4 regions of the Pseudomonas sp. GW821-FHT05H12 genome follow, and region 1 is predicted to be linked to each of the others. Evidence: predicted binding sites of a transcription regulator. Region 1 holds the regulator's gene; each other region holds the start of a gene.
What was found. Region 1 encodes FliA, which starts transcription of late flagellar genes. Its sites were predicted from a motif close to CTAAAGTTTNNNNNNNNNNNGCCGNTAA; they were not measured.
Positions count from the first base shown of each region.

Region 2: a site for FliA is predicted at 4,339-4,366, ahead of AC07SU_RS29690 (methyl-accepting chemotaxis protein). Genes of this name have one in related genera too.
Region 3: a site for FliA is predicted at 4,159-4,186, ahead of AC07SU_RS25780 (methyl-accepting chemotaxis protein). Genes of this name have one in related genera too.
Region 4: a site for FliA is predicted at 5,827-5,854, ahead of AC07SU_RS01055 (methyl-accepting chemotaxis protein). Genes of this name have one in related genera too.

Region 1 covers NZ_JBWKRS010000041.1:7,729-15,792, reverse strand. The annotation lists gene flhF (flagellar biosynthesis GTPase FlhF) at 1-822, shown strand, start outside; gene fleN (flagellar synthesis regulator FleN) at 929-1,762, shown strand; gene fliA (RNA polymerase sigma factor FliA) at 1,759-2,499, shown strand; gene AC07SU_RS26625 (chemotaxis response regulator CheY) at 2,667-3,041, shown strand; gene AC07SU_RS26620 (protein phosphatase CheZ) at 3,060-3,848, shown strand; gene AC07SU_RS26615 (chemotaxis protein CheA) at 3,860-6,046, shown strand; gene AC07SU_RS26610 (protein-glutamate methylesterase/protein-glutamine glutaminase) at 6,095-7,225, shown strand; gene AC07SU_RS26605 (flagellar motor protein) at 7,225-7,965, shown strand.
Region 2 covers NZ_JBWKRS010000062.1:760-8,823, reverse strand. The annotation lists gene AC07SU_RS29700 (amino acid adenylation domain-containing protein) at 1-1,821, shown strand, start outside; gene AC07SU_RS29695 (SRPBCC family protein) at 1,841-2,299, shown strand; gene AC07SU_RS29690 (methyl-accepting chemotaxis protein) at 2,345-4,225, opposite strand; gene AC07SU_RS29685 (sigma-70 family RNA polymerase sigma factor) at 4,506-5,021, shown strand; gene AC07SU_RS29680 (FecR domain-containing protein) at 5,018-5,989, shown strand; gene AC07SU_RS29675 (TonB-dependent siderophore receptor) at 6,095-8,064, shown strand, end outside.
Region 3 covers NZ_JBWKRS010000037.1:49,053-57,116, reverse strand. The annotation lists gene ggt (gamma-glutamyltransferase) at 1-94, shown strand, start outside; gene AC07SU_RS25795 (FAD-dependent oxidoreductase) at 88-1,218, opposite strand; gene AC07SU_RS25790 (AAA family ATPase) at 1,215-1,748, opposite strand; gene pnuC (nicotinamide riboside transporter PnuC) at 1,745-2,308, opposite strand; gene AC07SU_RS25780 (methyl-accepting chemotaxis protein) at 2,457-4,091, opposite strand; gene AC07SU_RS25775 (undecaprenyl-diphosphate phosphatase) at 4,301-5,131, shown strand; gene AC07SU_RS25770 (DUF1294 domain-containing protein) at 5,128-5,511, shown strand; gene AC07SU_RS25765 (MmcQ/YjbR family DNA-binding protein) at 5,977-6,330, opposite strand; gene AC07SU_RS25760 (LysR substrate-binding domain-containing protein) at 6,327-7,235, opposite strand; gene AC07SU_RS25755 (NAD-dependent succinate-semialdehyde dehydrogenase) at 7,299-8,064, opposite strand, start outside.
Region 4 covers NZ_JBWKRS010000001.1:221,263-229,326, forward strand. The annotation lists tRNA gene AC07SU_RS01020 (tRNA-Cys) at 21-94, opposite strand; gene pvdQ (bifunctional acylase PvdQ) at 307-2,595, opposite strand; gene AC07SU_RS01030 (fe2+ zn2+ uptake regulation protein) at 2,834-3,214, shown strand; gene AC07SU_RS01035 (hypothetical protein) at 3,216-3,410, opposite strand; gene AC07SU_RS01040 (hypothetical protein) at 3,597-3,737, shown strand; gene AC07SU_RS01045 (LysR family transcriptional regulator) at 3,753-4,664, opposite strand; gene AC07SU_RS01050 (aldo/keto reductase) at 4,782-5,777, shown strand; gene AC07SU_RS01055 (methyl-accepting chemotaxis protein) at 5,912-7,906, shown strand; gene AC07SU_RS01060 (SRPBCC family protein) at 7,988-8,064, shown strand, end outside.

The DNA of each region.
Region 1 (8,064 bases):
TGGCGCCGCCTGCAACGTATCGGCTTGTCCGGCCCGTTGTCCCGCGACCTGCTGGCCCTCACCGCCGAAGTCGAAGAGCCTCGCCAGGCCTGGCGCATGTTGCTGGCCCACCTGGCGCGCATGATCGTCACCCTGGAAATCGAGCCCCTGGAAGAGGGCGGTGTGATCGCTATGGTCGGCCCTGCCGGCATGGGCAAGACCACCACCCTGGCCAAACTGGCCGCGCGTTACGTGCTCAAGTACGGCGCGCAGAACATCGCGCTGGTGAGCATGGACAGCTACCGTATTGGTGCCCAGGAACAGCTCAAGACCCTGGGGCGTATCCTCAATGTGTCGGTGACCCACGTCGACCCGGGCCAGTCCCTGGCCAATGCCCTCGACCCCCTGTTGCGCAAGCGCGTGGTGTTGATCGATACCGCTGGCCTGCAAGCCAGCGACCCGGCGTTGCGCATGCAACTGGAAAGCCTGGCCGGGCGTGGCATCAAGTCGAAGAATTACCTGGTGCTTGCAACCACCAGCCAGAAACAGGTTCTTACCGCTGCGTATCACAGCTACAAGCGCTGCGGCCTGGCCGGTTGCATCCTGACTAAACTCGATGAAACGGCGAGTCTGGGCGAGGTGTTGAGCCTGGCCATCAGCCACGAATTGCCGGTTGCCTACCTGACCGACGGGCCGCGGATCCCGGATGATCTGCATCTGCCGCGCCGTCATCAGTTGGTCAGCCGTGCAGTCAGCGTGCAAATGCAAGAAGAGCCTAGCGAGGAAGCGATGGCCGACATGTTCGCTGACCTTTACCACAACCCGGCAAAACGGGTCGGTTGAGGGCAGCATGAACACCGTGAAATGTATCTACATCGATGGTCTGCAAGCGATTCACGCGGCCAAGCCATGTAGCCTGCGTCTAAGCAAGACAAGGTAAAGAAATAAAATGGGCAGCATGCATCCCGTACAGGTGATCGCGGTGACCGGCGGCAAAGGTGGCGTCGGGAAAACTAACGTGTCAGTGAATTTGTCCCTGGCCCTGGCAGAGCTTGGCCGTCGCGTCATGCTGCTGGATGCTGACCTGGGGTTGGCGAACGTCGACGTTCTGCTGGGGCTGACACCCAAACACACCCTCGCCGATGTGATCGAAGGCCGTTGTGAGCTGCGCGATGTGCTGCTCCAGGGCCCCGGTGGCATTCGGATCGTGCCGGCCGCCTCGGGCACCCAGAGCATGGTGCACCTGAGCCCGGCGCAGCATGCCGGCCTGATCCAGGCCTTCAGTGATATCGGCGACAACCTCGACGTGCTGGTGATCGACACCGCCGCCGGGATCGGCGAGTCCGTGGTCAGCTTCGTGCGCGCGGCGCAAGAAGTGCTGCTGGTGGTCTGCGATGAACCCACCTCGATCACCGACGCCTACGCCCTGATCAAACTGCTTAACCGTGACTACGGCATGAACCGCTTCCGCGTGCTGGCCAACATGGCCCAAAGCCCTCAGGAGGGGCGAAACCTGTTCGCCAAGTTGACCAAGGTCACGGATCGCTTCCTCGATGTCGCCTTACAATACGTCGGCGCAGTTCCTTATGACGAGTGTGTACGCAAGGCCGTGCAAAAGCAGCGTGCGGTCTATGAAGCGTTCCCTCGTTCGAAGTGCGCACTGGCGTTCAAGGCCATTGCCCAGAAGGTCGATACCTGGCCGTTGCCCGCCAACCCGCGGGGGCATCTGGAGTTTTTCGTCGAGCGATTGGTGCATCAGACGAGCGCAGGACCCGTGCTATGACAGCGACTGGCTACAACGCGTACAAGAAGTCTGCCCGTGACAGCCAGGGCGAGTTGATCGAGCGCTACGCGCCGTTGGTCAAGCGTATCGCCTATCACCTGCTGGCACGCCTGCCGGCCAGCGTCCAGGTCGAAGACCTGATCCAGGCCGGCATGATCGGCTTGCTCGAAGTGTCGACCAAATACGACGCGAGCAAGGGTGCAAGTTTTGAGACGTATGCGGGTATCCGTATCCGTGGCGCGATGCTCGACGAAGTGCGCAAAGGCGATTGGGCACCGCGTTCGGTGCACCGCAATACGCGCATGGTCAGTGATGCAATTCGCGCAATTGAAGCAAAAACCGGTCGTGACGCTAAAGATCATGAAGTTGCGGCCGAACTCCAATTGAGTCTCGATGATTACTACGGGATTTTGAACGATACCTTGGGCAGCCGCCTGTTCAGTTTCGACGACCTGTTGCAGGACGGCGAACACGAAGGGCTGCACGAGGACGGCGCGAGTGCACATCTCGAGCCGTCGCGTGACCTGGAAGATGAACGCTTCCAGGGCGCGTTGGCGGACGCGATCGCCAATTTGCCGGAGCGTGAGCGACTGGTGTTGGCGCTGTACTACGACGAAGAGCTGAACCTCAAGGAAATCGGTGAGGTCCTGGGGGTCAGCGAGTCGCGTGTCAGCCAGCTGCATAGCCAGTGCGCAGCCCGCTTGCGGGGGCGATTGGGAGAGTGGCGAGCGCGCTGACAGGCAGTGTGGGGACACTGCAGACGCTACCGTGAAAGCCCACGCTTTCGCGGGTTCGTACCGTGGTGCCCTGGGCAGTCCTTTTTGTGTAACGCCTGTTGATTGAAATGGCGCGTCCAGGTGCTGGGCGCGTTTAAGACTGCTTGGAGGTCGAATTGGACAAGAACATGAAAATCCTCATCGTTGATGACTTCTCAACGATGCGGCGGATCATAAAAAACCTGTTGCGTGACCTTGGGTTCACAAACACGGTCGAGGCGGATGACGGCATTACGGCAATTCCGATCCTCAACAGCGGGAGCATCGACTTTCTGGTAACCGACTGGAACATGCCGGGCATGACCGGTATCGATTTGCTGCGCCACGTGCGTGCTGATGAAAAACTGCGCAGCCTGCCTGTGCTGATGGTGACCGCCGAAGCCAAGCGTGAGCAGATCATCGAAGCCGCCCAAGCCGGGGTAAACGGTTACGTGGTCAAGCCATTCACTGCGCTGGCCTTGAAAGAGAAGATCGAGAAAATCTTCGAACGCATCGGTCATTGATGCTGCCACGGGGGAGCTATGGAGCATAAAGAAACGTCACAGGGAGACTTCGAGTCGACCCTGAAAAAGCATGCTCACCAGTTGGTCGACAGCCTTGAAAAAGGCCAGTTTGGCGACGCGGTGCAGTTAATCCATGAGCTCAACCAGACCCGTGACCGCGGCCTGTACCAGGAAGTGGGCAAGCTCACGCGCGAGCTGCACAGTGCGATCGTCAATTTCCAGATTGACCCGCACATGCCCCAGGCCGAAGAGATTTCGCAAATCACCGATGCCACCGAACGCCTGTCCTACGTGGTCAGGCTGACTGAGGCGGCGGCCAACCGCACCATGGACCTGGTGGAGAACGCCACGCCCCTGGTCAATGGAATGGCCAATGAAGCCCAGGCCCTCAGCGTTGACTGGGGCCGCTTCATGCGTCGGGAAGTGGGCGCGGAAGAGTTTCGTGAATTGGCGCGTCGGGTCGACGGCTTTTTGTCGCGCAGCGAGCAGGAAAACCGCACGGTTTCCAGCAACCTCAACGACATTCTGCTGGCCCAGGATTACCAGGACCTCACCGGCCAGGTGATCAAGCGTGTGACCCAATTGGTCACCGAAGTGGAAAGCAACTTGCTCAAATTGGTGCTTATGGCAGGCCAGGTTGATCGCTTTGCCGGTATCGAACATGACCGCGCAGCGATCCTCTCGGAAAAAGATCCACAAAAACATCTCGCCAAGGGTGAAGGTCCGCAGATTCATGCCGATAAACGTGAAGACGTTGTATCGGGTCAGGATGATGTTGATGACCTGTTATCCAGTTTAGGCTTCTAAGGAGCACCCACATGAGCTTCGGCGCCGATGAAGAAATCCTTCAGGATTTCCTTGTAGAGGCCGGCGAAATTTTAGAGCAACTGTCCGAACAACTGGTCGAGCTGGAAAGCCGGCCGGATGATGCGAACCTGCTCAATGCAATTTTTCGCGGTTTTCACACTGTAAAAGGGGGCGCCGGCTTCCTCCAGCTCCATGAGCTGGTGGAGTGCTGCCACATCGCCGAGAACGTGTTCGACATCCTGCGCAAGGGTGAGCGTCACGTTGACTCGGAATTGATGGACGTGATTCTCGAAGCACTGGATGCGGTCAACGGCATGTTCAGCGAAGTGCGCGACCGTGCACCGATTACTGCCGCCACTCCGGAACTGCTGGCCGCCCTGGCGCGGCTGGCAGAACCTGCCGACACCTCGGCCGCACCCGTTGCGGCTGCGGCGCCCGAGCCTGTGGTGGAAGCCGAGCCGGACGTGACGGACAGCGAGTTCGAACAGCTGCTCAACTCCCTCAGTGCCGTCAAGGCCGAGGCTGAGGCCCCGGCGGCTGCGGCGGCTGAAGTCGCGGCACCGACCAGCGAAGACATCACCGACGCAGAGTTCGAGTCACTGCTCGACCAATTGCATGGCAAAGGCCAGTTCGCGGCCGACGCCGTGGCGCCTGCCGCCGCGCCAGAAGCGCCGGCGGCCTCCGCCAACACCGACATTACCGACGACGAATTCGAAGCGTTGCTCGACCAACTGCACGGCAAGGGCACCTTTGTGGCCGACGCCTTGCCGGAAGTCGCTGCAACCGCCGCCGCGCCGGCCGATGACGGGCTGATTTCCGATCACGAGTTCGAGTCCCTGCTGGACGAATTGCACGGCAAAGGCAAGTTCTCCGAAGTGGCCCCGGCCGCTGCGGTAGCAACGGCCGCACCGGTAGCTGCCAAAGCCGCCGCGCCTGCTGCCAAGCCCGCTCCGGCCCCTGCGGCCGCTGCTGCACCTGCGCCTGCACGGGCGGCTGCCGCGCCGGTGGCCGACAAGCCGGCCAGTGAAGCCGAAACCACCGTACGGGTTGATACCGCACGCCTGGACGACATCATGAACATGGTCGGCGAACTGGTGTTGGTACGTAACCGCCTGGTGCGCCTGGGCCTGAGCAGCGGCGATGAAGCCATGCAAAAGGCCGTGTCGAACCTGGACGTAGTGACCGCCGACCTGCAGACCGCCGTGATGAAAACGCGGATGCAGCCGATCAAGAAAGTCTTCGGCCGCTTCCCGCGCCTGGTCCGCGACCTGGCACGCCAGCTCAAGAAAGAGATCAACCTGGAACTGGTGGGTGAAGAAACCGACCTCGACAAGAACCTGGTCGAGGCCCTGGCCGACCCGCTGGTCCACTTGGTGCGCAACGCTGTCGACCACGGCGTGGAAACCCCGGAAGAACGCGAAGCGTCGGGCAAATCGCGCAATGGCAAGGTGATCCTGGCCGCCGAGCAAGAAGGCGACCACATCCTGTTGTCGATCACCGATGACGGCAAGGGCATGGACCCGGCGATCCTGCGCAATATCGCGGTCAAGCGTGGCGTGATGGACAAGGATGCCGCCGACCGCCTGACCGACACCGAGTGCTACAACCTGATCTTCGCCCCGGGCTTCTCGACCAAGACCGAGATCTCCGACGTGTCCGGCCGTGGCGTGGGCATGGACGTGGTGAAGACCAAGATCAGCCAGCTCAACGGCTCGATCAACATTTACTCGACCAAGGGCCAGGGCTCGAAGATCGTGATCAAGGTGCCGTTGACCTTGGCGATCATGCCGACCCTGATGGTGATGCTGGGCAACCAGGCGTTCGCCTTCCCGCTGGTCAACGTCAACGAGATCTTCCACCTCGACCTGTCGCGCACCAACGTGGTGGACGGCCAGGAAGTGGTGATCGTGCGCGACAAGGCGTTGCCACTGTTCTACCTCAAGCGCTGGCTGGTGGCATCGGCCAAGCATGAAGAGCAGCGCGAAGGCCATGTGGTGATTCTCTCCGTGGGCACCCAGCGTATCGGCTTTGTGGTCGATCAACTGGTGGGCCAGGAAGAAGTGGTCATCAAGCCTTTGGGCAAAATGCTGCAGGGAACCCCGGGCATGTCGGGTGCGACCATCACCGGTGACGGCCGGATCGCGCTGATTCTCGATGTTCCGAGCATGCTCAAGCGTTACGCCGCTCGGCGTATTTGATTCTGGTGGGGCAGGGCGGTATTGCCCGCCCCGCCTAACGGAGTGTTTATGGCAGTCAAGGTCCTGGTGGTGGACGATTCGGGTTTCTTCCGCCGCCGCGTCTCGGAAATTCTTTCCGCCGACCCAACGATCCAGGTGGTCGGCACGGCCACCAACGGCAAAGAGGCGATTGATCAAGCCATTGCGTTGAAGCCGGACGTGATCACCATGGACTACGAGATGCCGATGATGGATGGCATCACCGCAGTTCGGCACATCATGCAGCGCTGCCCGACCCCGGTGTTGATGTTCTCCTCGCTGACCCACGAAGGCGCCCGGGTGACCCTGGATGCGCTGGACGCCGGCGCGGTGGACTTCCTGCCGAAGAACTTCGAAGACATCTCGCGCAACCCCGAGAAGGTCAAGCAGATGCTGTGCGAGAAGGTGCACAGCATTTCCCGCAGTAACCGTCGCAGCCTGTTCAGCACCCCCGCGCCTGCGCCAACCCCGGCTCCCGCAGCGGCCCCGACCAGCGCGTTCGGGCGTCCTGCGCCGGCACCGGTTGCGCGTCCTGTTGCGCCTGCACCGGTGCGGGCTGCTGCGCCGGCTGCCGCTCATTCGCCTGCGCCCAAGCGCAAAGCCTACAAGTTGGTGGCCATCGGCACGTCCACGGGCGGCCCGGTTGCCCTGCAACGTGTGCTGACCCAGCTGCCGGCCAACTTTCCGGCGCCGATCGTGCTGGTGCAACACATGCCGGCCGCGTTCACCAAGGCCTTCGCCGAGCGCCTGGACAAGCTGTGCCGCATCAGCGTCAAGGAAGCCGAGGATGGCGACATCCTGCGTCCTGGCCTGGCGCTGCTGGCCCCGGGTGGCAAGCAGATGATGGTGGACGGCCGTGGCGCGATCAAAATCCTGCCGGGCGATGAGCGCCTCAACTACAAGCCTTGCGTGGATATCACCTTCGGTTCGGCAGCCAAGTCCTACGGCGACAAAGTTCTGGCGGTGGTGCTCACCGGCATGGGCGCCGACGGCCGCGAAGGCGCGCGCCTGCTCAAGCAGGGCGGCAGCGCCATTTGGGCCCAGGACGAAGCCAGCTGCGTGATCTATGGCATGCCCATGGCCATCGTCAAGGCTGACCTGGCCGATGCGGTCTACAGCCTGGACGACATCGGCAAGCATCTGGTGGAGGCCTGCCTCTGATGGATGTGTTGAGCCTGATCGGCATCATCATGGCGTTTGTCGCGATCATCGGCGGCAACTACCTCGAAGGTGGCCACCTCGGCGCCTTGGCCAACGGCCCGGCCGCGCTGATCGTGATCGGCGGCACCGTGGGCGCGGCACTGTTGCAATCGCCCCTGAGCTCGTTCAAGCGCGCCATGCAGATCCTGGTGTGGATCATCTTCCCGCCACGTGTGGACCTGCCAGGCGGCATCGACCGTGTGGTCAACTGGAGCCTCACCGCGCGCAAGGAAGGCCTGCTGGGCCTGGAAGGCGTGGCCGATGCGGAGCCCGACAGCTACGCGCGCAAAGGCCTGCAGTTGCTGGTCGACGGCGCCGAACCGGAAGCGATCCGCAGCATCCTGGAAGTGGATTTCTACACCCAGGAAAGCCGCGACATCAACGCCGCCAAGGTCTTTGAAAGCATGGGCGGCTACGCGCCGACCATCGGCATCATCGGTGCGGTGATGGGCCTGATCCACGTGATGGGCAACCTCGCCGACCCTTCGCAGCTGGGCAGCGGCATTGCCGTGGCGTTTGTCGCCACCATCTACGGTGTGGCCAGTGCCAACCTGGTGTTGTTGCCGGTGGCGAGCAAACTCAAGTCGATTGCCATGCGCCAGTCGCGTTATCGCGAGATGTTGCTGGAAGGTATTTTGTCGATTGCCGAGGGCGAGAACCCGCGCTCCATCGAATTGAAGCTTCAGGGCTTCATGGATTGATGAACATGCACCCTGTAGGAGCCGGCTTGCCGGCGAAAGTCGTCAACGATGACGCGGGTTGCCGGGCACCCTGCGGTGTGCTCGGGTTTTTCGCCGGCA
Region 2 (8,064 bases), on a different contig from region 1:
CCGTTCGTCGAGCTGCAAGTGTTCGGCACACAACCCCTTCGCGCCTACCGCAGCGGCGATCTGGCGAAATGGACAGCAGAGGGCATCGAGCTGGGTGGACGTCGCGATGACCAGGTAAAAATCCGCGGCTTTAGAGTGGAACCCCAAGAGATTGAGCAGTGCTTGCGAATTAGCCGCCTGTATCGCCAAGTGGCCGTGGTGATTGATGGCGATCACAGGATCCTGGGGTTTGCCGCCCAGCCCGAAACGGGAGTCACGGTCGCTTGCCTGGCCGAGTACGCGCAGCAATGGTTGCCCGACCATATGCGCCCCCAGGAGTGGACCGAGCTGCCCTGCCTGCCCTGTTCCGACAGCGGCAAAATCGATCGCAAGGCGTTGCTCACATCGCCCGTTGCTCGCCGCGTAAATGCCACTTCCACCCCCGCACAGACGCCGCTTCAGGTGCGCCTGGCTGACCTGTGGGGCGAGTTGCTGGGGCTGCCTGCCAAGGCGCTGTCTGTCGATGAGAGTTTCTTCAACCTGGGGGGCCACTCCCTGTTGCTATCGACTTTGCTGCTGCGGGCCCGCGAGCATTTTGGCCGAAGCTTTTCCCTGAGCCACTTCATTGAAGTCCCGACGATTCGTACGCTTGCGGCGCTCATGGAGAACGGCTCGGCACCCGACGTACTGACAGGCCAAGCGGCATGTGATGCTCAACGGGAATGGGCAGTTGACGCACTGCCCGGCGAGCGTGCCGGTAACCCGCGCCACGTCATCGTCACGGGCGCCAACAGCTTTGTCGGCGTGCATGTTGTCCAGGCACTGTTGGCAGGTGGCGCTGAAAAAGTTGCATGTCTTGTACGTGAGTCGCCCGATCGAACAGCTGCCGCACGGTTTGCCGACGCGTTGCGCGAATACCAGCTGGACCACTTGGACATCAGCCGGGTTCAGGTGTACGCCGCCGATGTCAGCTTGCCTCGGTTGGGCCTGACCTACGCGCAATACAACGGCCTTGCACAGGATTACGGGGTGTTGGTGCACAACGCCGCGCACGTCAACCATGTGATGGACTACGCCTCCCTGGCCCGGGATAACGTCGCGCCGATAGCCGAGTGTTTGCGGCTATGTGAAACCCACTGCAAGAAGGTCTTCAACTTTGTCTCGACACTGTCCGCCTCCAGCAGCCTCGACGTGCAGGGATACGTACTCGAAGCACACGCCGAGCCCACTCTGCCAGTGTTCATCAAAAATGGTTACAACCTGTCCAAATGGGTGGCCGAGCGGCAGTTGCGCCGGGCGGTCGAGCAAGGCGCATGGGTCAATATCCACCGCCCCGGCAACATCAGCTTCAACGCCTCTAACGGCGTCTGCCAACCCCATAAAAACCGCCTGATGCTGATGCTGAAGGGCTCGCTGCAACTGGGCCTGGTGCCTGAGTTGGACATGAACTTTGACTTGGTGCCCGTGGATTTCTTCGCCCGTTTCATTGCCTTCCACAGTGGCGAATTTCACGCGGCAGCCAACGTATTCAACCTGCATAACCCACAACCGTTGAGCTGGGCACACTACCTGGACGCATTCGGCCGCATGGGTTGCATGTTCGAGCGCGTCAGCCTTGCAGATTGGCAACATGCGTTGCGAAAGGTGAGCCAGGACAACGCGTTATTCGGCGTGCTTGGGTTCTACCTGGATAACCTGAAAGAGGACATCAGCGACACGTCGATGATTCGCCATGACAATGCACGACGAGGTGTTCATCGGATGGGCGAACAGTACCCGGAAAAAGACCCGTCGCTGCTGAGCAAAGGGTGCAACTACCTCAGAGCCATAGGCTTTTTGTAAATAGATTCAGGACAACCTCATGAAACCGCTGCAACCCGATACATTAATTCGCAACCCGCGAGGGCGACCGATAGTGGCATCTGTCGTTGTCGCCAGCAATGCCAACCACGTTTGGGGCATGGTGGGCCAATTCGCGCGCTTTGACAGGTTCATCCCAGCGCTGACCCGCATCGAAATGACAGGCGCCGGCGTGGGTGCACTGCGAACGAAGTTTTTCAAGGACGGCCATTGCGTCGTGGAGCAGCTCAATAGCCGGGATGAGCATGCCATGCACATGACTTGGACCACCCTTTACAACACCCTTGGGATCGCCAGGCTCTGGGCCGCGATCAGCGTTCAAGCCGCGGGCGCCGAATGCTCGAAGGTGGTGTGGACGATTATTGCCGAGCCCGTCGAGACCGCACAGGCGGGCTTTGAGCAATTTGTGCAGGAGTTTGCCGATGGCGCCCTGGAGAATGTGCGCCGGTTATTCAGCTGAACAGTAGGAGCGAGGCCGCTCGCTCCTACCCGTTCAATCAATACGTCAGATCTTGAAGCTGTCGACCAGTTGCTTCAGGCGGCTCGCCTGTTGCGACAGTGCATCGCAATCTTTCAGGGTCTCGTTGAGGTTGGCCACGCCCTGCTGGTTCAGCAGGTTGATTTGGTTGATGTCGACGTTGAGGGTCTCCACCACCGCAGTCTGCTCCTCGGTCGCGGCGGCCACCGATTGGTTCATGCCGTCGATCTCGACGATTCGCTGCGTCACGCTGACCAGGCGGGCACCGGCCTGGTTGGCCACTTCTACGCTTTCTTCGCTGGAAGACTGGCTGGCGTTCATGGTGGTCACCGCTTCACGCGAGCCCACTTGCAGCGAGGTGATCATTTTGTGGATCTCCTCGGCAGACTCCTGGGTACGGTGAGCCAGGTTGCGCACTTCGTCAGCCACCACGGCAAAACCACGCCCGGCCTCACCGGCGCGGGCCGCTTCGATCGCCGCGTTCAGGGCCAGCAAGTTGGTTTGCTGGGAAATGCCTTTGATCACATCCAGGATGTGGCCGATGTTATCGGTGCTGGCATTGAGTGTTTCGATCTGAGTGCAGGACAGGCTGATCTTCTGCGACAGTTCCGACATCGCCAGGATGGTTTGCTCGACGACTTTGCGCCCATCGTCAGCCTGTTCGCTGGCACCGCTGGCATGCTGGGAAGCATCGGCGGCGTTGCGGGCGATCTCCTGGGTGGCTGCACCCAGCTCGTTGATGGCCGCAGCCACGCTGTTGGTACGCGCACTCTGCTCGTCGGAGCCAATGATCGAGGCATTGGACGAAGCCATGACGCGCTGGGACAGGTCGTGCACTTGACGGGTTGCCGAGGACACTTCAGAGATGGAGGCGTGAATACGCTCGACGAATTGGTTGAACGCACTGCCCACTTCGCCGAACTCGTCCTTGCTGGTGACATCCAGGCGGCGGGTGAGGTCGCCTTCGCCCTGGGCAATGTCCTGCATGGCCACGCCCATGGTGGTCAATGGCCGCAGCAGCACTTGAATCAGCAGGCTCAAAAGCACGGCAATCACCACCACAGCGATCAACATGGCAATCAATGCAGAAGTACGGAATTTGCCCAGCGGCGCGTAGGCTTTGTCTTTATCGATCGACAGGCCGATGTACCAATCTGCACCCGGCAAACCGCTGATAGGGGTGAACGACAGGATGCGATCCTGGCCGTTGAGGACGACGTCCTGGTTGACCTTCTCGATTCGCAGGCTCGTGCCCGGGTAGATATCCTTGAGGTTCTTCATCACCTGATCCTGGTCAGGGCTGACGATGACCTGGCCGTCCGCGCTGACCAGGAACGCGTGGCCGATGCCGCCGAAGTCGACCGAGTTGATGATCTTCACCAAGGTCTGCAGGCTGAGGTCGCCCCCCACCACACCCAACAACTCACCGTTCTTTTTCACCGGCATGGCGATGGTGACGATCTGCCCGCCCACTGCGGCCATGTAAGGCGGAGTGAGCATGGTTTTATCAGCCGCTACAGCCTGTTTGTACCAGGGGCGCTGACGAGGGTCGTAACCATCGGGCATCTTGGCGTCAGGGCGCTGTGTGAACACGCCATTGGTTTGACCGACGTAGGTGAACTGGAAGTTCGAGGTAAATGCAGGCTGATCGACCAACCCGGGGAGGTCAGCACCACTGCCTTGGTGGGCAACGTTCTGCGCCAGGCTTTCGAGTACCAGGATCCGGCCGCTGAGCCAGTTCTGCACGCTGCTGGCGGTGAGTTCACCGGATTGCTGGATGGACGATTCCAGGTTTTGCTTGATGGTGCTGCGTTGCAGGTAGTCGTTGTAGAGCGTGAATAACGCGAAGGCCAGAACCACGACGCCTGACGCGGCCAACAGAATTTTATGACTGAACTTGAGATTCATTTCATCGACTTCTTTTGCCAAAGGGGGGTGAGCGTGCCGAGTGGAACATTCCATGTAACGGTATAGGCGGACTCTCGGGCCGCTCTATTTCGGTGCACGCATGGCTCATCAGGCTTTCGGCCAAGCGTCGGCAAATCTTAGAAATTTGTGAGAGGCATCCTCTTTTGGCGTAGGAAACCGACAAGCGGTAGCGCTGCACGCTTCAGAGATTGCAAAATCTTTCAGCCTTCCAGACAATGCGACTAATTATCATTTGTGACGTTTGGCCGGGCCTGTGTGAATGCCGTCTTCTGAATACATCCCGTGTGAAAGTGTTGTGCAGACGCTGTACAGCACCCACCACAATTGGCTCAACACCTGGTTGCGCAGCCGCCTGGGAAATGCCGCCGATGCCGCAGACCTGGCGCAGGACACCTTTGTGCGCCTGCTGCAGAAAACCGAACGCTTCGAACTGAAGGCACCTCGCGCATTTCTACGCACCATCGCCCGGGGCTTGGTGATTGATCACTGGCGCCGTGAAGAAATAGAACGTGCTTATCTTGAGTCCATCGCACATCTACCGGAGGCATTGACACCGAGCGCTGAAGCCCGTGCGCTGGTGCTGGAGTTGCTGGAGGAAATCGCCCTGCTTCTGGAAGGTCTGAAGCCTAAAGTGCGTAAGGCGTTTCTATTGGCTCAGTGCGATGGGTTGGCGTATGCACAAATTGCGCAGCAAATGGGCGTATCGCTGCGATCCGTGGAGCGCTATGTCGCGCAAGGGCTCTATCACTGTTACGTCCTGCGGTATGGCGCATGAATGTTTCCCGGCACGACCCTGACTCCCAGGTCGTCAAACAAGCCATCAACTGGGCGCTGCGCCTGCGTAACAATCGCGCCAATGTGCGCCTGCGTGCGCAATGTGAACACTGGCGTGAGGCCCATACTGATCACGAGTTGGCCTGGCAACGGGTGCAGGCGCTGCAGCAGGAATTGAACAGTCGACTGACGGCGATCCCCGGCGCACATGTGGCGTTGGAAAACAGCGCGCAGGGGCTCGATCGCCGGCAGGCGCTGAAGGTGTTGTCCGGCATTGTATTGGTGGGTTCGGCAGGCTGGATCAGCAGAGACCTGGTGGGTTGGCAACGCTGGACGGCCGACTTCGCCACCGCCACGGGTGAACGGCGCAGTATTCAATTGCCGGATGGCACGCGTCTGCAACTCAATACCGACAGTGCGGTGGACCTGAGCTTTGACCCTCAGCAACGCCTGATCACACTCTTGCGCGGGGAAATCCTGGTCAACTGCGGCGCAGCAGCGCCAACGCCCTTGTTGGTGAAAACCCGCCACGGCCTGTTCGAAGGAATCGACGGGCGCTTTACCCTGCGCCAGGAGCGCGACTGCACACGGCTGAGTGTGGTCAGTGGAAACGTCGCCATTCACTCTCCGCACACGGTCGATGGGTTATCCACCCAGGCCCACTCAGGGCAGGACTACCTTGTGAACCAGACGCAAGTCGTCGTTGCTCCACCTCTGGACTTGGATGCAGGGGCATGGGCTGACGGGCTGATCATCACACGAGGCATGCGGCTTGAGGATTTCCTGGCAGAAGTGAGTCGTTACCGACCGGGGCATCTGGGTTGTTCGGCCGATATTGCCGATTTAAGGCTGTCGGGCGTATTCCGCCTGGAAGACACCGACCAGCTGCTGGCGATATTGCCGAAGACGCTGCCGGTTCAGGTGCGCTATCGCACACGTTGGTGGGTGAGCCTGGAACGGGCGGTCTGAATTGTTATGGGCTGCATCCAGTTTTTTTGGCGGCTTTTTTCCGTGAGTCCGGCTTAGACAGTAAGCCTCTCAAACTGCCCTCACCGGCCTCTACGGACCTTGAACATGACTGTACGTTTTCAAAACGACTCCTTTGTCTTTCCCCACCCTTTGCTAGCCAAAGCCATCCGCGCCGCTTTGTTTTCGACGGCGTTGGGTATGGGTACGCTGCCGACTGTCGGCTTCGCCGCGCAACCAGGTACCGAGCAGATCAACCGGCACTACGACATTCCTGCCGGTCCTTTGAGTGAGGTACTTAATCAGTTTGCCCGTGAGGCGGGTATTACCCTATCCAGCACGCCGTTACAGACTCAGGGCAAACAATCGAGCGGCCTACAGGGTGACTATTCGGCCGAGCAAGGTTTGAATCACGTGCTTATTGGCTCTGGGTTGCAGGCAGATTCACAGGACGGTGTCAGCTTTGTTCTGCAGGCACAGCCGGAAAGTAGCACGCTGACGCTGCCTACCACGGACATCAAAGGCTTCGCCCTGGGTAATGCCTTGGGCAGCATGGACGGTTACAACGCGACCCATAGCCAAATCGCAACCAAGACCAGCACCGCGCTGCTTGAAACCTCTCAAACCGTTTCAGTGGTGACGCGTGAACAGATGGACGACCAGGGCTCCCAAACCGTCGCGCAAGCCATGCGTTATACGCCCGGCGTGCTGACCAACCCTTATGGCGCAACCCATCGTTATGACTACGTGGCCATGCGCGGTTTCAATGACGGATCGGTCGACAACATTTACCTGGATGGCTTGAAGTCCATGGGAGACAGCGGCACCTACAGTACGATGCAGGTGGATCCGTATTTTCTCGAACGGGTCGACATTCTTAAAGGACCGTCGTCCGTGCTGTACGGGCGCAGCTCACCGGGTGGCCTGGTGGCGCTGACCAGCAAGAAACCACTGTTCGAGTCTTATCATCAGGTTCAGGCGACAGTCGGTAGCCGCGGGCAGCGGGGCATGGGTTTTGATTTCAGCGGGCCGGTAGATGACGACAAACGTGTTGCCTACCGACTTACAGGGTTAGCGGACAAGTCCGACACTCAATTCGACCATGCCAAGGAAAAACGCTTTGCGTTGGCGCCTACGCTGAGTATCGATTTCACTGAGGACACTTCGCTGACGCTCCAGGCCTACCTGCAATATGACCCTGATGGCGGTTATCACGGTGGGATGCCGGCGGATGGCGCATTGCATCAACGCAATGGGCAGCGGATCTCCAGCCACTTTTTTGAAGGTGAGCCAGGGGTCGATGGCTATAAACGTGACCAGCAATCGTTTGGTTATCAGTTTGAACATCGCTTCAACGATGTATTTACCGCCCGACAGAATTTCCGCTACCTGGATTCCAAGGTGCAGCTGGATCAGGTGTACGCCTACGGCTGGACCACGCCGACCAGTAATGAGCTGAACCGCTATTACTCGGGAGGTGATGAAAAGCTGCATGCGTTCATCATCGACAACATGCTACAGGCAGAATTTTTTACCGGTGCGACTAAGCATACCGTGCTGATGGGGGCGGATTATCAACGCCGCAAGACCGTGGTGGACTGGACCAGTGGGTCGCTGCAGCCGATCAATGCGTTTAATCCGGTCTACGGCAATTCCGCTATCAGCTACTACAGCCCAACCAGCTACCTACGGCGGCTGGAACAGACTGGCGTCTACCTGCAAGACCTGATCGAAATGGACAAATGGCGCTTCTCTCTCGGGCTGCGCCAGGATTGGGTGCAGACGTCGGATGAAAACCGCATCGCAGAAGCAAACCGCCCTGTGGGTACTGAGATCAGTGACAAACGGACCAAACTCACGGGGCGTGCGGGGGCGCTGTATCTTTTTGATAACGGCTTGGCGCCCTATGTCAGCTATTCAGAGTCCTTCAACCCGAACTCCTACTCCGACAGAGCCGGTAACCCGCTGGCGCCGACAGATGGGACGCAGTGGGAGGCCGGTTTGAAGTACCAACCGCCAGGCACGGATAACCTGTTTACGGCGTCCTGGTTTCGCATCGACCAGGAGAACCTGGCAAC
Region 3 (8,064 bases), on a different contig from region 1:
CGCACCGTCCCTGGGTGGCAAGCCGGTGGGCAACAACCGTTTCTACGGCGCGAATGACCCGCGCCGTAACACCGGTTTGTCCCTGGGTTACTGAGGCGTGAGGTGGTGATGCAGGTGGGCCAGGGACAGCGCCACGCTGTCATGGGATAGCTGCAGGGCGGCGCCCTCGGCGCTGCCTTGGGCTGACGGCATCACCCGTTCGAACATGTGGTTTTCATACGCCTGCACGGCTTTCGAGCCGTCAGGTGTCTCCAGCAGGTGCTGTGCCAGTTCGGCAGCATCGAGCATCGCCGCATTCACCCCTTCGCCACCAAACGGCGACATCAAGTGCGCCGCATCCCCGATCAACGTCAACCCGGGCCGATGGGCCCAGCGATGGCCGACGGGCAGGGCGTGGATGTGACGGACGAGCAGGGTGGGGCTGGCGGCGTCAAACAGCGCCAGCACGTCTGGGTGCCAACCTCGGAATTGGCTTTTCAACGAGGGCGCGTGGGACAAATCTATTGTGTTTGCCGCCCAATCCGTAGGCACGCGGAAGATCGCATAGCCGCGCAGGTGCGCGTTGGCGTTGCGTTGCACGATGATCGAGCGGGCTTCGCCGGCCACCTGCAGCGTGCCGCGACCGACCAGGCGGGCGGCGAGTGGGTGCCTCAGGTCGGCGTCATCGATGTTGAATTCAATAAAGGTCAACCCGCTGTACTGCGGCTGATAAGGCGACAACAACGGGCGGATTTTCGACCAGGCCCCGTCGGCACCCACCACCAAGTCAAAAGGCCCGTGATGGCGGTCGCCTTGATGCAGTGTCCAGCGTTGGTCATCGCCCTGGCTGGCATGGTTGATGCTCACGCCCCACTTCACGCAACCCTCGGGCAGGGAGTCCAGCAGGATCTGGCGCAGCTGCGTGCGGTCGACTTCCGGGCGGTCTCCCGCCTCGGGATTCGGGTCTTCAAACAGCAGCTGGCCGTGATGGTCCATCAGCCGTGATCCCTGGTCTTCATAGCGGGCGATGCGTTTGAAGGCGTCTTCCAGGCCGGCTTGTTGCAACGCGAACTGGCCGGACTCCACGTGCAGATCCAGTGTGCCACCTTGCGGGCGCTCCAGCGGCCCGCTTTCACGTTCGAATACGCAGACGGCTACACCGTGACGGCTGAGGATACGCGCCAGGGTCAGGCCGCCAGGGCCGCCGCCGACGATGGCGATACGCAGGGGGTGAGTCATGCAGGCACCTCGGCAAGGAGTTGTTCAACGGCTTGGAATGCGATGGCGCGGCGTTCTTCCCAGCTGCCACGAATGACCAGCGCTGGCTGCTGGTGCCGCTCGATCCAGTCCAGGCTGTCCTGGAAAAACGCCTGGCGGTCCGCCAGTTCCGGTTGGCAGCGCTGGCCGTCGGCGGTCCACTCCACGTCCTCCGGTGACAGCACCAGGTGCAGGTCGTAGTGCCGTGCCAGCAGTTCGCTGTCGAGCCAGGCGGGGTAGTCGCCGAACAGGGTCTGGCTCCACAGCTTGTTGGTCAGCAAGTGCGTGTCGAGGATCAGCAGGTCGGGCTGTTTGGCGCGGGCGGCATCTTCCCAGGCCAGTTGGCCGTGGGCGATAGCGGGGATGTCGGCCAGGGTGGTGTCGCGCTGATGTTGGTCTATGAAGTGGCGCACGTATTCGCCGACCATCACACCGCCAAAATGCGCTTGCAGTTCCGCCGCCAGCCAGCTTTTACCGCTGGACTCGGGGCCGGCCAGTACCACCACCTTCATGCGCGCAGCGCCGGGTCGGCACGCCATTCACGCCAGCCCTGCACGGCGATCACGGTGAACAGCGCATAGAGCGCGGCCGTGAGGTACAGGCCTTTGTAGAGGAACAGGCCAACGAAAATCACATCCACCGCGATCCACAACGGCCAGCATTGCACGCGCTTCTGCGCCATCCACATCTGCGCGACCAGGCTGAAGCCGGTGAGGGCGGCGTCGAGCCAGGGCTGGGCGGCGTCGGTCCAGTGGGCCATGGCCGCGCCCAACAACAGGCTGCCGGCCGCACCCACGGCCAGGCTGGTCATGATCGCCGGCCAGCCGAGGCTGGTGACCTGGCGACCCTGTTTGACCTCGCCGGCGCGGGTCCACTGCCACCAGCCGTACACTTGCAGCGCGGCGTAGACCACTTGCAGCAGCATGTCGGAATAGAGTTTTACGTCGAAGAATATCCAGGTGTAGAGCAGCACCATCACCAGGCCGATGGGCCAGCACCAAGGGTTCTGTTTGACCGTCAGCCAGACAGCGATCACCCCCAGGGCGGCGGCGAACAGTTCAAGCCCGGACATGGCGGTTCCTTAGGGGAGACGAAGAGGGCGCTGATTGTAACCAAAGATGGTCCATTGTAGGAGCCGGCTTGCCGGCGATTCGCCCTTGGGTCTTGTGGCCATTTCAAGAGCGCTATCGCCGGCAAGCCGGCTCCTACAGGGGGCGGGGTTAGATTTTGAATGGGCGCAACAGGCCATCGAGTTGTTCGCTGAGACCGCGCAGGTGGGCGCTGGCGACGCTCGATTGCTCTGCCGCCAACGCGGTGCTGTGGGACAGGCCTGCCGCCTGGGTGACGTTCTGGTTGATGTCTTCAACCACATGGGCCTGCTGCAAGGTGGCGCTGGCGATCGAGGCATTCAGGCCGTTGAGGTTGCGCAGCGCCTGGCCGATGGCATTGAGGCTGGCACCGGCCTGGCCGGCTTGTTCGATGGTCAGTTGCGACGCGCTGTGGCTGTCGCTGATCACCTTGACCGCCGCTTCCGAGTGGCCCTGCAGGCGCTCGATCATCACCTGGATCTCGGCGGTGGACTTTTGCGTGCGCTGGGCCAGCAGGCGCACTTCATCGGCCACCACGGCAAACCCCCGGCCTTGCTCGCCGGCGCGTGCCGCTTCGATGGCGGCGTTGAGGGCCAGCAGGTTGGTCTGGTCGGCAATCGAGCGGATCACTTCCAGCACGCCGCCAATCTGTGTGCTTTCGCTGGACAGGGTGCGGATCACCTCCACGGCCTGGCTGATGGTGCCCGAGAGCTGGTCGATCTGCTGCAGGCTGCCGTCGATGTTCACCTGGCCTTGCTGCGCCTGGGCCTGGGCGTCACGCATTTCGCTGGCGGCGTGCTCGGCGTTTTTCGCCACGTCCTGCACACCGTAGGTCACTTCATTGATGGCGGTGGCCACCAGTTCCATCTGCTGCGACTGCTGCTGGCTGCGGTCATGGGCCTGGCTGGCATTGGTGCCCAGCTCGGTGGAGGACTGCCCGAGGGCGTTGGCGCACACCTGCAACTGGCCCACCACCTGGCGCAGCTTGGCGGTGAAGCTGTTGAAGTGCCGGGACAGCTGGGTCACCTCATCATTGCCGTGGGTGTCCAGGCTGCGGGTCAGGTCGCTTTCGCCGCTGGCGATATTGCCCATGGCATTCACCGCCGCCTGCAACGGGTTGACGATGCTGCGGGCGATCACTGTCACCAGCAAGGCCATGACCAGCGCAATGCCCAGGCCAATCAGCGAGGCTTTCCACACCTGGCCCTTGAACTCGGCCTGCACGTCGTCCACGTACACACCGGAACCGATGATCCAGCCCCAGGGTTCGAACAGCTGGATGTACGAGGTTTTCTCCACCGGCGCTTCGGCACCCGGCTTCGGCCAACGATAGTTGACGATGCCGGCGCCCTTGGCCTTGGCCAGGATCACGAACTCGTTGAACACCGCAAACCCGTCCGGGTCGCGGATGGCCGAGAGGTTCTGGCCGTCCAGCTTGGGGTTGGCGGCGTGCATGATCATCACGGGGGTGAGGTCGTTGATCCAGAAGTAGTCGTCGTGGTCGTAGCGCAGGCCGCGCACGGCGCTCAACGCCTGTTTCTGCGCGGCTTCGCGGGTGAGCGCGCCGGTTTTTTCAAGGTTCTGGTAATAGGCGAGGACGCCGCTGGCCGTCTGCACCACGTGCTGGGTCTGCTGGCGCTTGGCCTGGTAGAGGTCGCCGTGGATCTGCTTGAGCATCAGCAGGCCCAGGGTCAACAGCATCAACACGGCGACGATCAGGATCAGCCAGAGACGACGGCTGATCGACATGCTGCGCAAACTGTTCATGGTCCTGTCACTCCGTGCTTTTTATAATTGTGGGTGCTGCATCGACATTTCCGGCTTGTCTGATAGGCTTTCGGCCTGCAATCGGAAAACCTGAGTACTGCCTGATTTTTCACGCAATTTTTGCACGCCGGGGTTGACTATCAACACCGGGCCTTCGGTGCGCTCGCCTCTTTGAATCATTAGAAACACGCACGACCTTTGGGAGAAACATGGACATTTGGACCGCCATACAGGCATTGATTTTGGGCGTTGTGGAAGGGCTGACCGAGTTCCTGCCGATCTCCAGCACCGGCCACCAGATCATCGTCGCCGACCTGATCGGCTTCGGCGGCGAACGCTTCGAAGCGTTCAATATCATCATCCAGCTGGGCGCGATCCTCGCCGTGGTCTGGGAATTCCGGCGCAAGATCTTCGACGTGGTCACCGGCTTGCCGACCCAGCGCAATGCCCAGCGCTTCACGGTCAACCTGATCATCGCGGTACTGCCGGCGGTGGTACTGGGGGTGATTTTTGCCGACCTGATCAAGCACTACCTGTTCAACCCGATCACCGTGGCGGCAGCCCTGGTCGTCGGCGGCGTGATCATGCTGTGGGCCGAGCGCCGCCAGCACGCGGTGCACGCCGAAACCGTGGACGACATCACCTGGAAAGACGCGATCAAGGTGGGCTTTGCCCAGTGCCTGGCGATGATCCCGGGCACCTCGCGTTCCGGCGCGACCATCATTGGCGGCCTGCTGTTCGGCCTGTCGCGCAAGACCGCCACCGAGTTCTCGTTCTTCCTGGCCATGCCGACCATGGTCGGTGCCGCCGTGTATTCGGGCTACAAGTACCGTCACCTGTTCCAGCCCGATGACCTGCCGGTGTTCGCCATCGGTTTTGTCACCTCGTTCATCTTCGCGATGATCGCGGTCAAGGCCTTGCTCAAGTTCATCGCCAGTCACAGCTACGCGGCCTTTGCCTGGTACCGCATCGCCTTCGGCCTGGTGATCCTGGCGACCTGGCAATTCGGCTGGATCGACTGGACCGCGGTCAAGCCATGAACATCCAGCACCCACGCCTCAAGGCGCTGATCTTCGTGCTGCTGTGCGCCGTGCCGCTGCTGGGCTCGGCCTTGCTCTGGTATCGCGGCGAAACGCTGATCCCGCTCGCGGCCTACGGCGTGGTCAGCGTGGTGGCGTTCCTGATGTACTGGAACGACAAACGCAAGGCCCAGACCGAAGGCCGCCGCACCCCGGAAAATATCCTGCACGCCGTCGAACTGGCAGGCGGCTGGCCGGGCGCGTTACTCGCCCAGCAAGTCTTCCGGCACAAGACCCGCAAAGTGTCTTACCAAGTCCTGTTCTGGGTGATCGTGCTGTTGCACCAAGTGTTCTGGCTGGACCAACTGTTCCTGGGCGGCACGCTGCTGTCAGTCCTTTAGGCAAAACACCCAACGCTAACCACGATGCGAAGCGAGCCGCTCTTGTAGGAGCTGGCTTGCCGGCGATGCAGGCACCTTGGTGAATCAGGCATACCCGGTTGATGCCATCGCCGGCAAGCCGGCTCCTACAGTGGACCGTGTTTGCTTTTGCTCTACACCACTCAAGCCGGCTGTCAGGCCGCTGTGCTCTTGCTTTTGACTTTGATCTTAGGCGGCCCCCCAAATCACTGTCGGATTACGGGCACACCGAGCCTAGGCGAGGTGCCGAGTGTTGGGGCAAGAACCCTTTGCTTACTTTGGGCTGGGCCGGCATTCCGGCTTTTCCAAAGTGAGCCGCTGTAAGAGCGGAACCATAAGCCGCCGTTACCCAAGAAATGGATATGTACCCCGTGAGGCCGCCATCGCAGGCAAGCCAGCTCCCACATTTTTGATCGCAGGGCAACAGTTGGAAAGCTGTCAGACCCCTTACTCCAGACGCAACCCCACCTGCGCCCGCTTGGGCAACTTACCCACCACCAACTGGTGAGACCGCTGCAACAGCCCCCGCAACTCCTCAGCCCCCAGCGGATACGGCGTATTCATGATCACCCACTGCGCCCGCGCCAAATAAGGCGCCGGATGAATCCCCGGCCGGTCGATATGCCCAAGAAACAACGCCTTGTCGACCTTGAACGCCAACGACTCCCCCCGCAGATTCTGCAAGGCAAACATCTTGTTGCCCGCAATCGAAAACACCCGCACACCGCCCCATTTATAGTCCTCCCGCGCACCGGGCAAACTCAGGCAGAACGCCGCGACCTGGGCTTCAGTCATCTTCATAACAAGCGATCTCCACAGCCCTTGAAGGCCTCTTCCAGGTAATCGATCCACGCGCGAATGGCCGGCAGCACCCCACGGCGATGCGGGTACACCGCCTGCAACCAGCCGCCCGGCGACGACCATTCGGGCAGCAGTTGCACCAACGCGCCGCTGGCCAATTCTTCCTCGCAGTACATCATCGGCAGCACGGTAAACCCCAGGCCCTTGAGGGCGCAGGCCTTGCGCACGATAAAGTCGTCGATGCCCAGGCGCGCCTCCATCGACAAGTCCTCGGCATTGCCTTGGGGGTCGATCAGGCGCAGGTGGACCAGGCGATCGGCCTCCAGTGCACCGAGCACCGGCAGTTGCTTGAGGTCTTCCAACGTGTTGATCTGTCGCCCCTGTAGAAACGCGGGGCTGGCGACCAGCAGGGTCTGAGCCTGGCGCAGGCGCTTGGTCACCAACAGCGGATCTTCATCGCCCAGCTCGCGCACGCGCAGGGCCACGTCGATGCCTTCGGCAACCAGGTCGACACGGCGGTTGACCAGGGTCATTTCCAGCTGCACCAGCGGATGGGCGGCGAGAAAGCCCGCGACCATCTCCGGCAACATGTGCTGGGCCATGCCCACCGGGCAGCTGACACGCAACCGTCCCCGAGGCTCGCTGGACATGCTGGCCACGGCCTCGTCGGCCATCTCCGCTTCCAGCAACATCGCCTGGCAGTGACGCAAATAACGTTCGCCGACGGCGGTGAGGGTGAGTTGACGGGTGGTACGTTGCAGCAGGCGGGCGCCCAGGCGTTCTTCCAGCTCGGCAATGCGCCGCGACAGCCGCGACTTGGGAATGCCCAGCAGCCGGCCGGCAGCGGCGAAGCCACCGGCTTCCACGACTTTGGCGAAATAGTAGAGGTCGTTGAGGTCTTGCATGGTCAACCTATTGTCCTGTCAATGGGACGAACTATCCGCGTATGGCGTGGGCAAATCCAGCCCCTACATGCCGGCCATCAACACATACTTCACATGCACGTACTCTTCGATCCCGTAATAGCTGCCTTCGCGGCCATACCCGGATTGCTTGATGCCGCCAAACGGAATCGAGGCGGTGCCCACGGAGCCTGAGTTCAGAATCACCATGCCCGCTTCAAGCCGGCGAGACAGGCGCAACGAACGGCCCAGGGCGCTGGTGTAGGCGTAGGCCACCAGGCCGAATTCGGTGCTGTTGGCGCGTTCTATCACTTCTTCTTCATCGTTGAAGACATAGAGGGCGAACACCGGGCCGAAGATCTCCTGGGTGGCCAGCGGCGAGTCATCCCCCAGGCCGGTGAGGATAGTCGGCGCGTAGAACAGGCCACCCTTGGCGTGAGGCTTGCCGCCCATGAGTACGGTTGCGCCGGCAGCCCTGGCGTCTTCCACCAGGCGCACCACCTTGTCAAAACCCAGCTGATTGACCAGAGGCCCGACCACAAAACCTTCGCGCAGGCCCTGATCCACTTCAATTGCGGCAACCGCCTGCTTCAGGCGCTCGGTGAACGCCTCAAGGATGCTCTGCTGCACAAAGATGCGGTTGGGTGAGATGCACACCTGGCCAGAGTTACGCAGCTTGGCGCTCACCAAGCCTTGTACGGCGGCGTCCAGGTTGGCGTCCTCGAACACGATAAACGGCGCGTTACCGCCCAGTTCCAGGGTCATCTTCTTCACGGTGGCGGCGCATTGCGCGGCGAGCAATTTGCCCACGGCGGTGGAGCCGGTGAAGGTG
Region 4 (8,064 bases), on a different contig from region 1:
ATCTACGGGGTTTTTAAGAGTGGAGGCCGAGGTCGGAATCGAACCGGCGTAGGCGGATTTGCAATCCGCTGCATAACCATTTTGCTACTCGGCCTCAAACGATCAATGCCCTGATTGCTGGCACTCACCGCATAAAAACTTGAGTGGGCTGTAAAACCCTGCCTCTACTCTAACTCATTGAATACATTGAAGTTTTTAATGCTTCGTTGCGTTCGATGGGCGCCATTATGTACGTATTTGCCAATGCGTGCAACCCCTTGATTTCAAAAATATTTCGTAGGGACATCAAGGGGTTGCGTGGCCGCCCTACTCCTTGATGACCTGCTCCTGGTACTGCGGGTCGGCCTTGATCTGGGCCTCGGTAAACGGCAGCGGGCGCAGCTTTTTCTCGGAGAAAACCTGGGTTTGATCCTTCGCGTATTTCGATGCAGGGTCGCTGGACAGTGAGAACGCCAGTACGCCGAGGGCGTTGGGGCCCTTGTCGTCGAAGGTGACGATTTGCAGGTAGCTGCTGCCGCTGACGACTTCGCGCTTGCCGTCGGCGCGGGGGACGGTTTGCATGGCGTTGTAGATGCCCAGTTCTTGCGGGCCGCCGTGGATGGGCGTTTGGCCGCTGACCTGCACGTCGCCCCAGCGGCTGTTGGCGGTCAGGCCATTTTTGGCCACTTCGGCGGTCGAGGCCCGCATGGCCTCGCGCAAGGCGTTGGCTACAACTGGGCGGTCGATGGCCAGGCCGCGTGGTGTGGTCAGCGGTTGGGCCGGGTCGAAGGCTACGCGCCAGGCATCGGGGATTTGCTGCAGGTGCTGTACCAGGTTGATGAAGTGCACCAGGCCCAGGCCGCTGTCGAGGTTGGCGCGTTGGTCCCAGTCCTTGAGGCTGGTGCACAGCGGTTGCAGGGCCACTGCATCAGCGCCCAGGCGTTTGGCGCAGAACGCGAGCAGGTCAGGCATGACCTGGCTGGCGAGGTACACCTCGTTGTCCATCACCATGTGTTGCAGCGCGGCCACGGTGATGGGCTGCGATTCCAGGGATTGCAGGCGTTGCAAGGCGAAGCGTGCACGCGGGCCGAGGCCGATGTGGTCCTGGCTGATCACCGGCGAGAACCCGGTCAGCGGCGCCTTGGGATTGGCCAACCATGCCGAGTCATTGGAATGCTGCACGTAGTCGGTGCGCTCCAGTTGCGGCAGTTGGTCAGCCGGAAAGATACCGGGCTGGGCCGCACGCGGGTCGACATCCCAGGCGCAGGCGCTGTGGGCGCCGTCGAGCAGGATCAGTTGCAGGCCGGCACGCGGGTCACTGCACTGCGCCAACTTGGCGGCGCTGACGTTGGGCACCACCGACAGGTTCATGTACAGGCTCTGGCCCTGGTCATCAGCCGCCAGGGTGTTGACCCACGGGATGCCTTGCAGGGTGTGCACCGAGGTTTGCAGTTCCTTGAGGCTGGTCGCGCGGTTCATGGCGTACCACTGTTGCAGCACGCGGTCATTGCCGAGGTTGGCGTCGCGCAGGCTGAACGCGTAGTGGTTGTTCCAATCGAGCTTGCCCGGCCATTGCACCACCGGGCCGAACTGCGAGCTGTAGACCGTATGGGCTTGCGTTTTGAGGCTGCCGTCGGGCTGCTTGACCTGCACGGTGACCGGTTTTTTATCCAGCGGGATGGATTTGCCGTCCAGCAGGTAGCGGGTGGAATCCTTGGGGTCGAGGGTCAAGCGGTACAGGGTGAAGTGCTTGGAAGTGTCGACGGTATGCGTCCACGCCACGTGCTGGTTGAAGCCGATATTGATCACCGGCAAACCTGGCAACGCGGCGCCCATGACATCCAGTTGGCCCGGGATGGTCAGGTGCATTTCATAAAAGCGCATGCCGCCCACCCAAGGAAAATGCGGGTTGGCCAGCAGCATGCCCCGGCCATTGAAGGAACGGTCTCGGCCCACCGCAACCGCGTTACTGCCACGGTCGAGGGTAAAACGCTGCTGATTGGCAGCGGCCAGTGCGAAGGCTTTGCCGTCGACTGTCACGCCGGCAGTCGCCTGGGGTGGCGTCGCGCCCACCAGGGCCTCGGCGAACTGCCCGACACCGCCTTCCACCAGCAGCCGACGGGTCAGTTTCACCAGGTCTTCAACAACCAGTGGCCGCACCCACGCCGCCTGGCACTGCACCGGCGCGCCCTGCTCTTTCAGGTAACGGTTGTAGCCCGCGACGTAGCCTTGCATGCGCTGCTGCATCTGCGGGGTTTGCGCATTCCAAAAGGTCGCGACCGCCTGTGGGGTATTGAGCCAGGTGAAAAACACGTCGCTGGCGAGGTTGTTGCGCTCCTCCAGGGTTGCCTGATCGGGGCCGAAGTAACGGGCGCGTTCGCCGTTCACCGTGACCACTTCATTGGCCAGCAGGCACAGGTTGTCCTGGGCATACGCGTAACCGATGCCGTAGCCCAGGCCACGTTCATCGTTGGCGCGAATGTGTGGTAAGCCGAATGTGGTGCGACGGATATCCGCCGATGCCTGTGCCACCGGCTCGCGTGCCGACGCGGCGAAGCTCAACCCCAGCAACACCCCTGCCATGCACGCCCTGGACAACCCATTGGAAATAATCACGCCGACTCCACCGTCAAATTGAACACCCTCACGAGGGGTAACTACCCCACCGTAAGGACGCAATAAGCCAGGAATAATTTAGCGGGCGGGCACGTTTATTTAGGGCAACCACAAGGTCACAAACCGGATACCGACAAAATTTCTACATCCGGGACTTCATGATTTCTGTCGCTCATACGTCTTACTTAATAAGAGCGCCATCATTTTCCTGATCAGGCTCTGATAAGGAGTTTTTTGCATGTACAACTCGCAACTGCCCACGGACGGACATTCACCGACTGCCGATGCCAATTTTGGCAACGGCACACATGCGTTCGGCAAAGCGCCCGAACAGCAAGGCAACCAGCGGATTCGCCATTTGCTCAAGTGTTTCGGTTTGCGCACCAGCCTGATTCGGCTGAAGGTCATCGACGCCCTGCTCACCGCTGCCGACAACCAGCGCACCCTGGGGGTGCGCGGCGTGCACAGCCATTTGCTGGAACTGGGCATTCCGCTGTCGTTTCTCAGCGTGCGCGAAGTGCTCAAGCGCCTGTGCAGCGAGGGCGTGATCACCCTCAATGCCGATAAAAGCTACAGCCTCCATGAAGAGGCTGCCAAAGTGCTCGAAGGTGGCGCCTGAATCAGAAGTGCGGCTTGACCTTGCGGCGCATGATGCCGTTGATCACCACCACGATCACCGCCACGGCAATGGCGATGTACTGGAAGGTTTTCTCGCTGATCACGCCGGTGTTCTGCAGGTAGGACAGGCCAAACATGATCGCCAGTACCGACAGGGCAATCAGAATCGAATATTTCAAACGCTGCTTTTGAGTCATGACGGGTTCCTGAACCTGATAGATGTATCCACTTTGTATCGCCGAACATGCCAAGCACATACCCGGTTACGGGGATGGACGGGGGTCGGCAGGGTCCTATGTTACAGGCGATGTAAAACTTTGGCTTGTTCCAAGCCTGATTGAGCTTGCCTGACTGACCTTGTGTGTACCCTTGAGGATTTTCAAATGTTGCGTCGAATCACACTGCTGATTCCATTGCTGATCATGCTGAGCATGAGCGGCTGCTTCTTCTTCCCACATGGCGGCGGTGGCGGTTGGCATGACCACCGTTACGATGACGGCGGTCACGGTTACGAACGTCGCTGATCCACTGACAGCGATTTAGCGTCGCAACCCAGTGCCGGGCTGAGCGCATAGCTCCACCAACCAATCCACAAACACCCTGACCCGCTGTGACAATTGCCGATGCGGCGGGTACAGGGCGGTGAGTGCCATCTTCGGCACCGGCAACTGGGGCAGTACCTCCACCAATGTGCCAGCCGCCAGTTGTCGCATCGCGTGATAATGCGGCGCCTGGATCAGGCCGAACCCGGCCTCGCAGGCACAGAAGTAGCCGTCAGAGCTGTTCACCGCCACTTGCTTGGCTAAATTGATCTCGCGCAATTCAGCACCCACCTGAAACTCCAGGCCAAAACGTTTGCCACTGGCGCTGGAGACGTACTCGACCATCTGGTGCCCCGCCAATGCTTCCAGTGTCTCGGGCACGCCAAAACGCTCAAGGTAGCCAGGACTGGCCAGGGTCAACTGGTCCATCATCGCCAAGGGCCGCGCCACCAGCGACTCATCCAGGGCCAGGCCCCCGCGCAGCACGCAATCGACACCTTCGCGAATCAGATCCACGGGGCGGTCGTTGAGGCCGATTTCCAGCTCGATCTGCGGGTAGCGCGCCGTAAACATCGGCAATGCGGGAATCACGATCAGCCGCCCAATCCCCGATGGCATATCAATACTCAGAGTGCCCCGTGGGTTCTGGCGATGGGTGGAAAATACCGCCTCGGTTTCTTCCAGGTCCGTCAGCAATTGCACGCAGCGCTGGTAGTAAGCGGCGCCATCCGGCGTAGGACTGACTTGGCGCGTTGTGCGCTGCAGCAATTGCACGCCCAAGTGCGCTTCCAACTGCTTGATCAGGATGGTCACCGAGGCACGCGGCAACTGCAGGCTGTCGGCGGCCTTGGCAAACCCGCCCAACTCGACGATTCGGGTGAACACACGCATGGCGTTGAATCGGTCCAAAGACAGGCTCCCAGGGCGATTATTTAGAAATCACAAACAGTGATAGTGCTTTTAGCCGGTTTATCGCAGTTTTGTCGAGGATAACAATAGGCGCCTACTCACCCAGGAGCTGTACCCATGCACACTCGTCAACTCGGAACAAACGGTCCCCACGTCAGCGCCATTGGCCTCGGCTGCATGGGCATGACCGATTTCTACACCACTGGCGCCGACACCAAAGAAGCCACCGCCACCCTGCACCGCGCGCTGGAACTGGGGGTCAATTTTCTCGATACCGCCGACATCTACGGCCCCCACACCAACGAGCAACTGATCGGCCAGGCCATCGCCGGCAAGCGTGACCAAGTGTTCCTGGCCAGTAAGTTCGGCATCGTGCGCGACCCGGCCAACCCGGCACTGCGCGGCGTGAATGGCCGACCCGAGTACATCCGTAATGCAATCGACGGCACCCTGCGCCGACTTGGCATCGAGACGCTCGACCTTTATTACCAGCACCGTATCGACCCGGAAGTGGCCATCGAAGAAACCGTCGGCGCCATGGCCGAGTTGGTGAAACAAGGCAAAGTGCGCTACCTGGGCCTGAGCGAAGCGTCCGCCGCCACTCTGGAGCGAGCGCATAAAGTGCACCCCATCAGCGCCCTGCAAAGCGAGTTCTCTTTGTGGAGCCGCGACCAGCAGGAAAACGGCTGCCTCGCCGCCTGCCAACGCCTGGGCATCGCCTTTGTGCCTTACAGCCCACTCGGCCGGGGCTTCCTGACCGGCGCCCTGAAAAGCCCGGACGACTTTGCCGCCGATGACTACCGCCGCCTCAGCCCGCGCTTCCAGGGCGAGAACTTTGCAAAGAACCTGTTGCTGGTGAAACAGGTCGAGGCACTGGCCGCCGATAAAGGCGTGACAGCCGGGCAACTCGCGTTGGCGTGGGTGCTGGCCCAGGGCGAATTCATCCTTCCGATCCCCGGGACCAAGCAACGCAAATACCTGGAAGAAAACGTGGCCGCCGTGTCCATCCGCCTCAACCCGGCTGAGTTGGCGGCGCTCGAAACGATCTTCCCCGCCAACGCTACCGCGGGCCTGCGCTACCCCGAAGCGGTCATGGCGATGCTGGATATCTGACCCGTGGGGCGCCGGTCAACGGCGCCCGCACTTTCTTGTACGATCGTACCTAAAGCTCCGTCCTGCCAAGCCGATAGCCCTACGAAGCTCTAACAAAGCCACGTCGGTCATAAACGCTTCGTAAGGACGACCCCATGCCCCCACTGCGCTCCATCCAAGCCCGCTATACCCTGTTTCTGGTGCTGTTCGTCCTGGTGTTATTCGTGTTGACCGTAGTGGGTATCGGCCAGTTGGTCGCGCCCACGCTGCGCCACACCGAAGAACAGGTGGTGCTCAACCGCATCGCTGAGGTGGCCGAACAGATCAAGGGCGAATTGAACAAGGTTCAAGCCCAGCAACGCAGCATCACCCAGACCATTCCCCTGCTCGACAGCGATGCCATCGACAAGGTCCTGCCGGGCCTGGTGGACCAGTATGGCGAGCTGAAAGTCTTCGGTGGCGGGATCTGGCCATTGCCGAACCAGCGCACCCCGGGGCGCAACAAGCACAGCACGTTCTGGCACCGCGATGCCTCGGGCAAGCTGACGGTGAACACCTTCTGGAACAGCGACGCCGCCCCCAACTACTACGACCAGAGCTGGTACAACGGCGGCCTCGCCTCGCCACGCGGCCAGTGTGCCTGGGCTGCTGCCTACAAGGATGACGCCAGCCAGGAGCCGCGCACCAACTGCGCCATGGCGATCCAGCGCGACGGTGCGGCCTACGGTGTGGCCACCATCGACGTGACCCTGGGTTTCTTCAATGAACTGGTGGCCAGCAAGGAAAAAGACATCGGCGGCCAGATGCTCATCGTCGAAGGCGACGGCAAGATCATCAGCAACAGCTCGCGCATCAATGGCCCGGTGGTGTTGAAAAACATCAGCGAACTGGCCGGCAGTTCGGCGTTTGCCGCGCAGGTCAGCAAAGCCCTTGCCCATCGTGACCAGGGGCTGCAACGCAGTGAGTTCGACAACGGCGGCGTGGCCAGCACCTTCTACCTGCGCCCCATCGAAGGCACCCCGTGGTTCCTTGCCACTGCCCTGCCCACCTCGTTGATCACCGCCCAGCGCGACGATGTCCTCGGCACCCTAGCCCTGCTGCAAATTCCGATGGTGTTGCTGCTGGTGCTCCTCGCGGTGTACGCGATTCGTCAACTGGTGCAGCGCATGAAGTCGCTGAAGACCAACATTGACGCGCTGTCGGCCGGTGATGCGGACCTGACACGGCGTATCACCATCCGTGCGGAAGACGAGTTGGGCGCCATCGGCCATTCAGTCAACCGCTTTATCGTCTACCTGCAAAACATGATCGGCGAAGTGACCCAGGCCACCGGCGCCATGTCGTCGGGCCTGGAGCAGCTGCAACAGGCCTCGGCGCAGACCAACCGGATCCTGGTGCGTCATGCCTCGGAAACCGACCAGACCGTCACCGCCATCACCGAAATGAGCTCCACCGCCGAGACCGTGGCGCAAAATGCCGCCGAAACCGCCGCCTTCACCCAGCGCGCCAACGAGCACGCCGACCGTTCCCGCGTGGTGGTGGGTGAAGCCTCCACCAGCGTCAGCGCGTTGATCGGCGAAGTCTCCAGCGCCACCCACACCGTGGAAAACATGCGCCAGGACGCTGCACGCATCACCGAAACCCTCGGCGTGATCGGCGCGATTGCCGGCCAGACCAACCTGTTGGCGCTCAACGCCGCCATCGAAGCGGCACGTGCCGGCGAGCAAGGCCGTGGGTTTGCGGTGGTAGCCGACGAAGTACGCGCCCTGGCGGCACGCACCCAAGCCAGCACCTCGCAGATCAACGAAATGCTGGCGCGCTTGACCACCGGCGTAAGTTCGTCGGTGGCCGCCATGGAAAACACCCAGGCCAGTTGCCAGTCGGCGGCGGATGCAACGGCGCGGGTGAACACCGGCCTGGATGAGATGGCCGGCTCGGTCAGCCACATCAACAACCTCAGCACCCAGATCGCCACGGCGGCCGAGCAACAGAGCGCGGTGACCGAGGAGATCAACCGCAGCATGGTGCAGATCCGACAAATGGTCGAAGAGCTGGTGCACAGCGGCCATGCCACCGAAACCAACACCCAGAGCCTGCTGGACGCCAATGGCCGGGTGATTGCCCTGATGAGCCGCTTCAAAGTCCGTTGATCAATTGCCTGGATGCTCCCGTGCAAAGCGCGGGAGTAGGACTATTCTGACATTTCCTAGTCGTCACACAGGAGGTGTGCCATGCGCGCTGCCGAGCAATCGGTCCGCTTGGAGCGGATCAGTCAGGAACGCTTTATCCAGGCCCCCATCGATGCCGT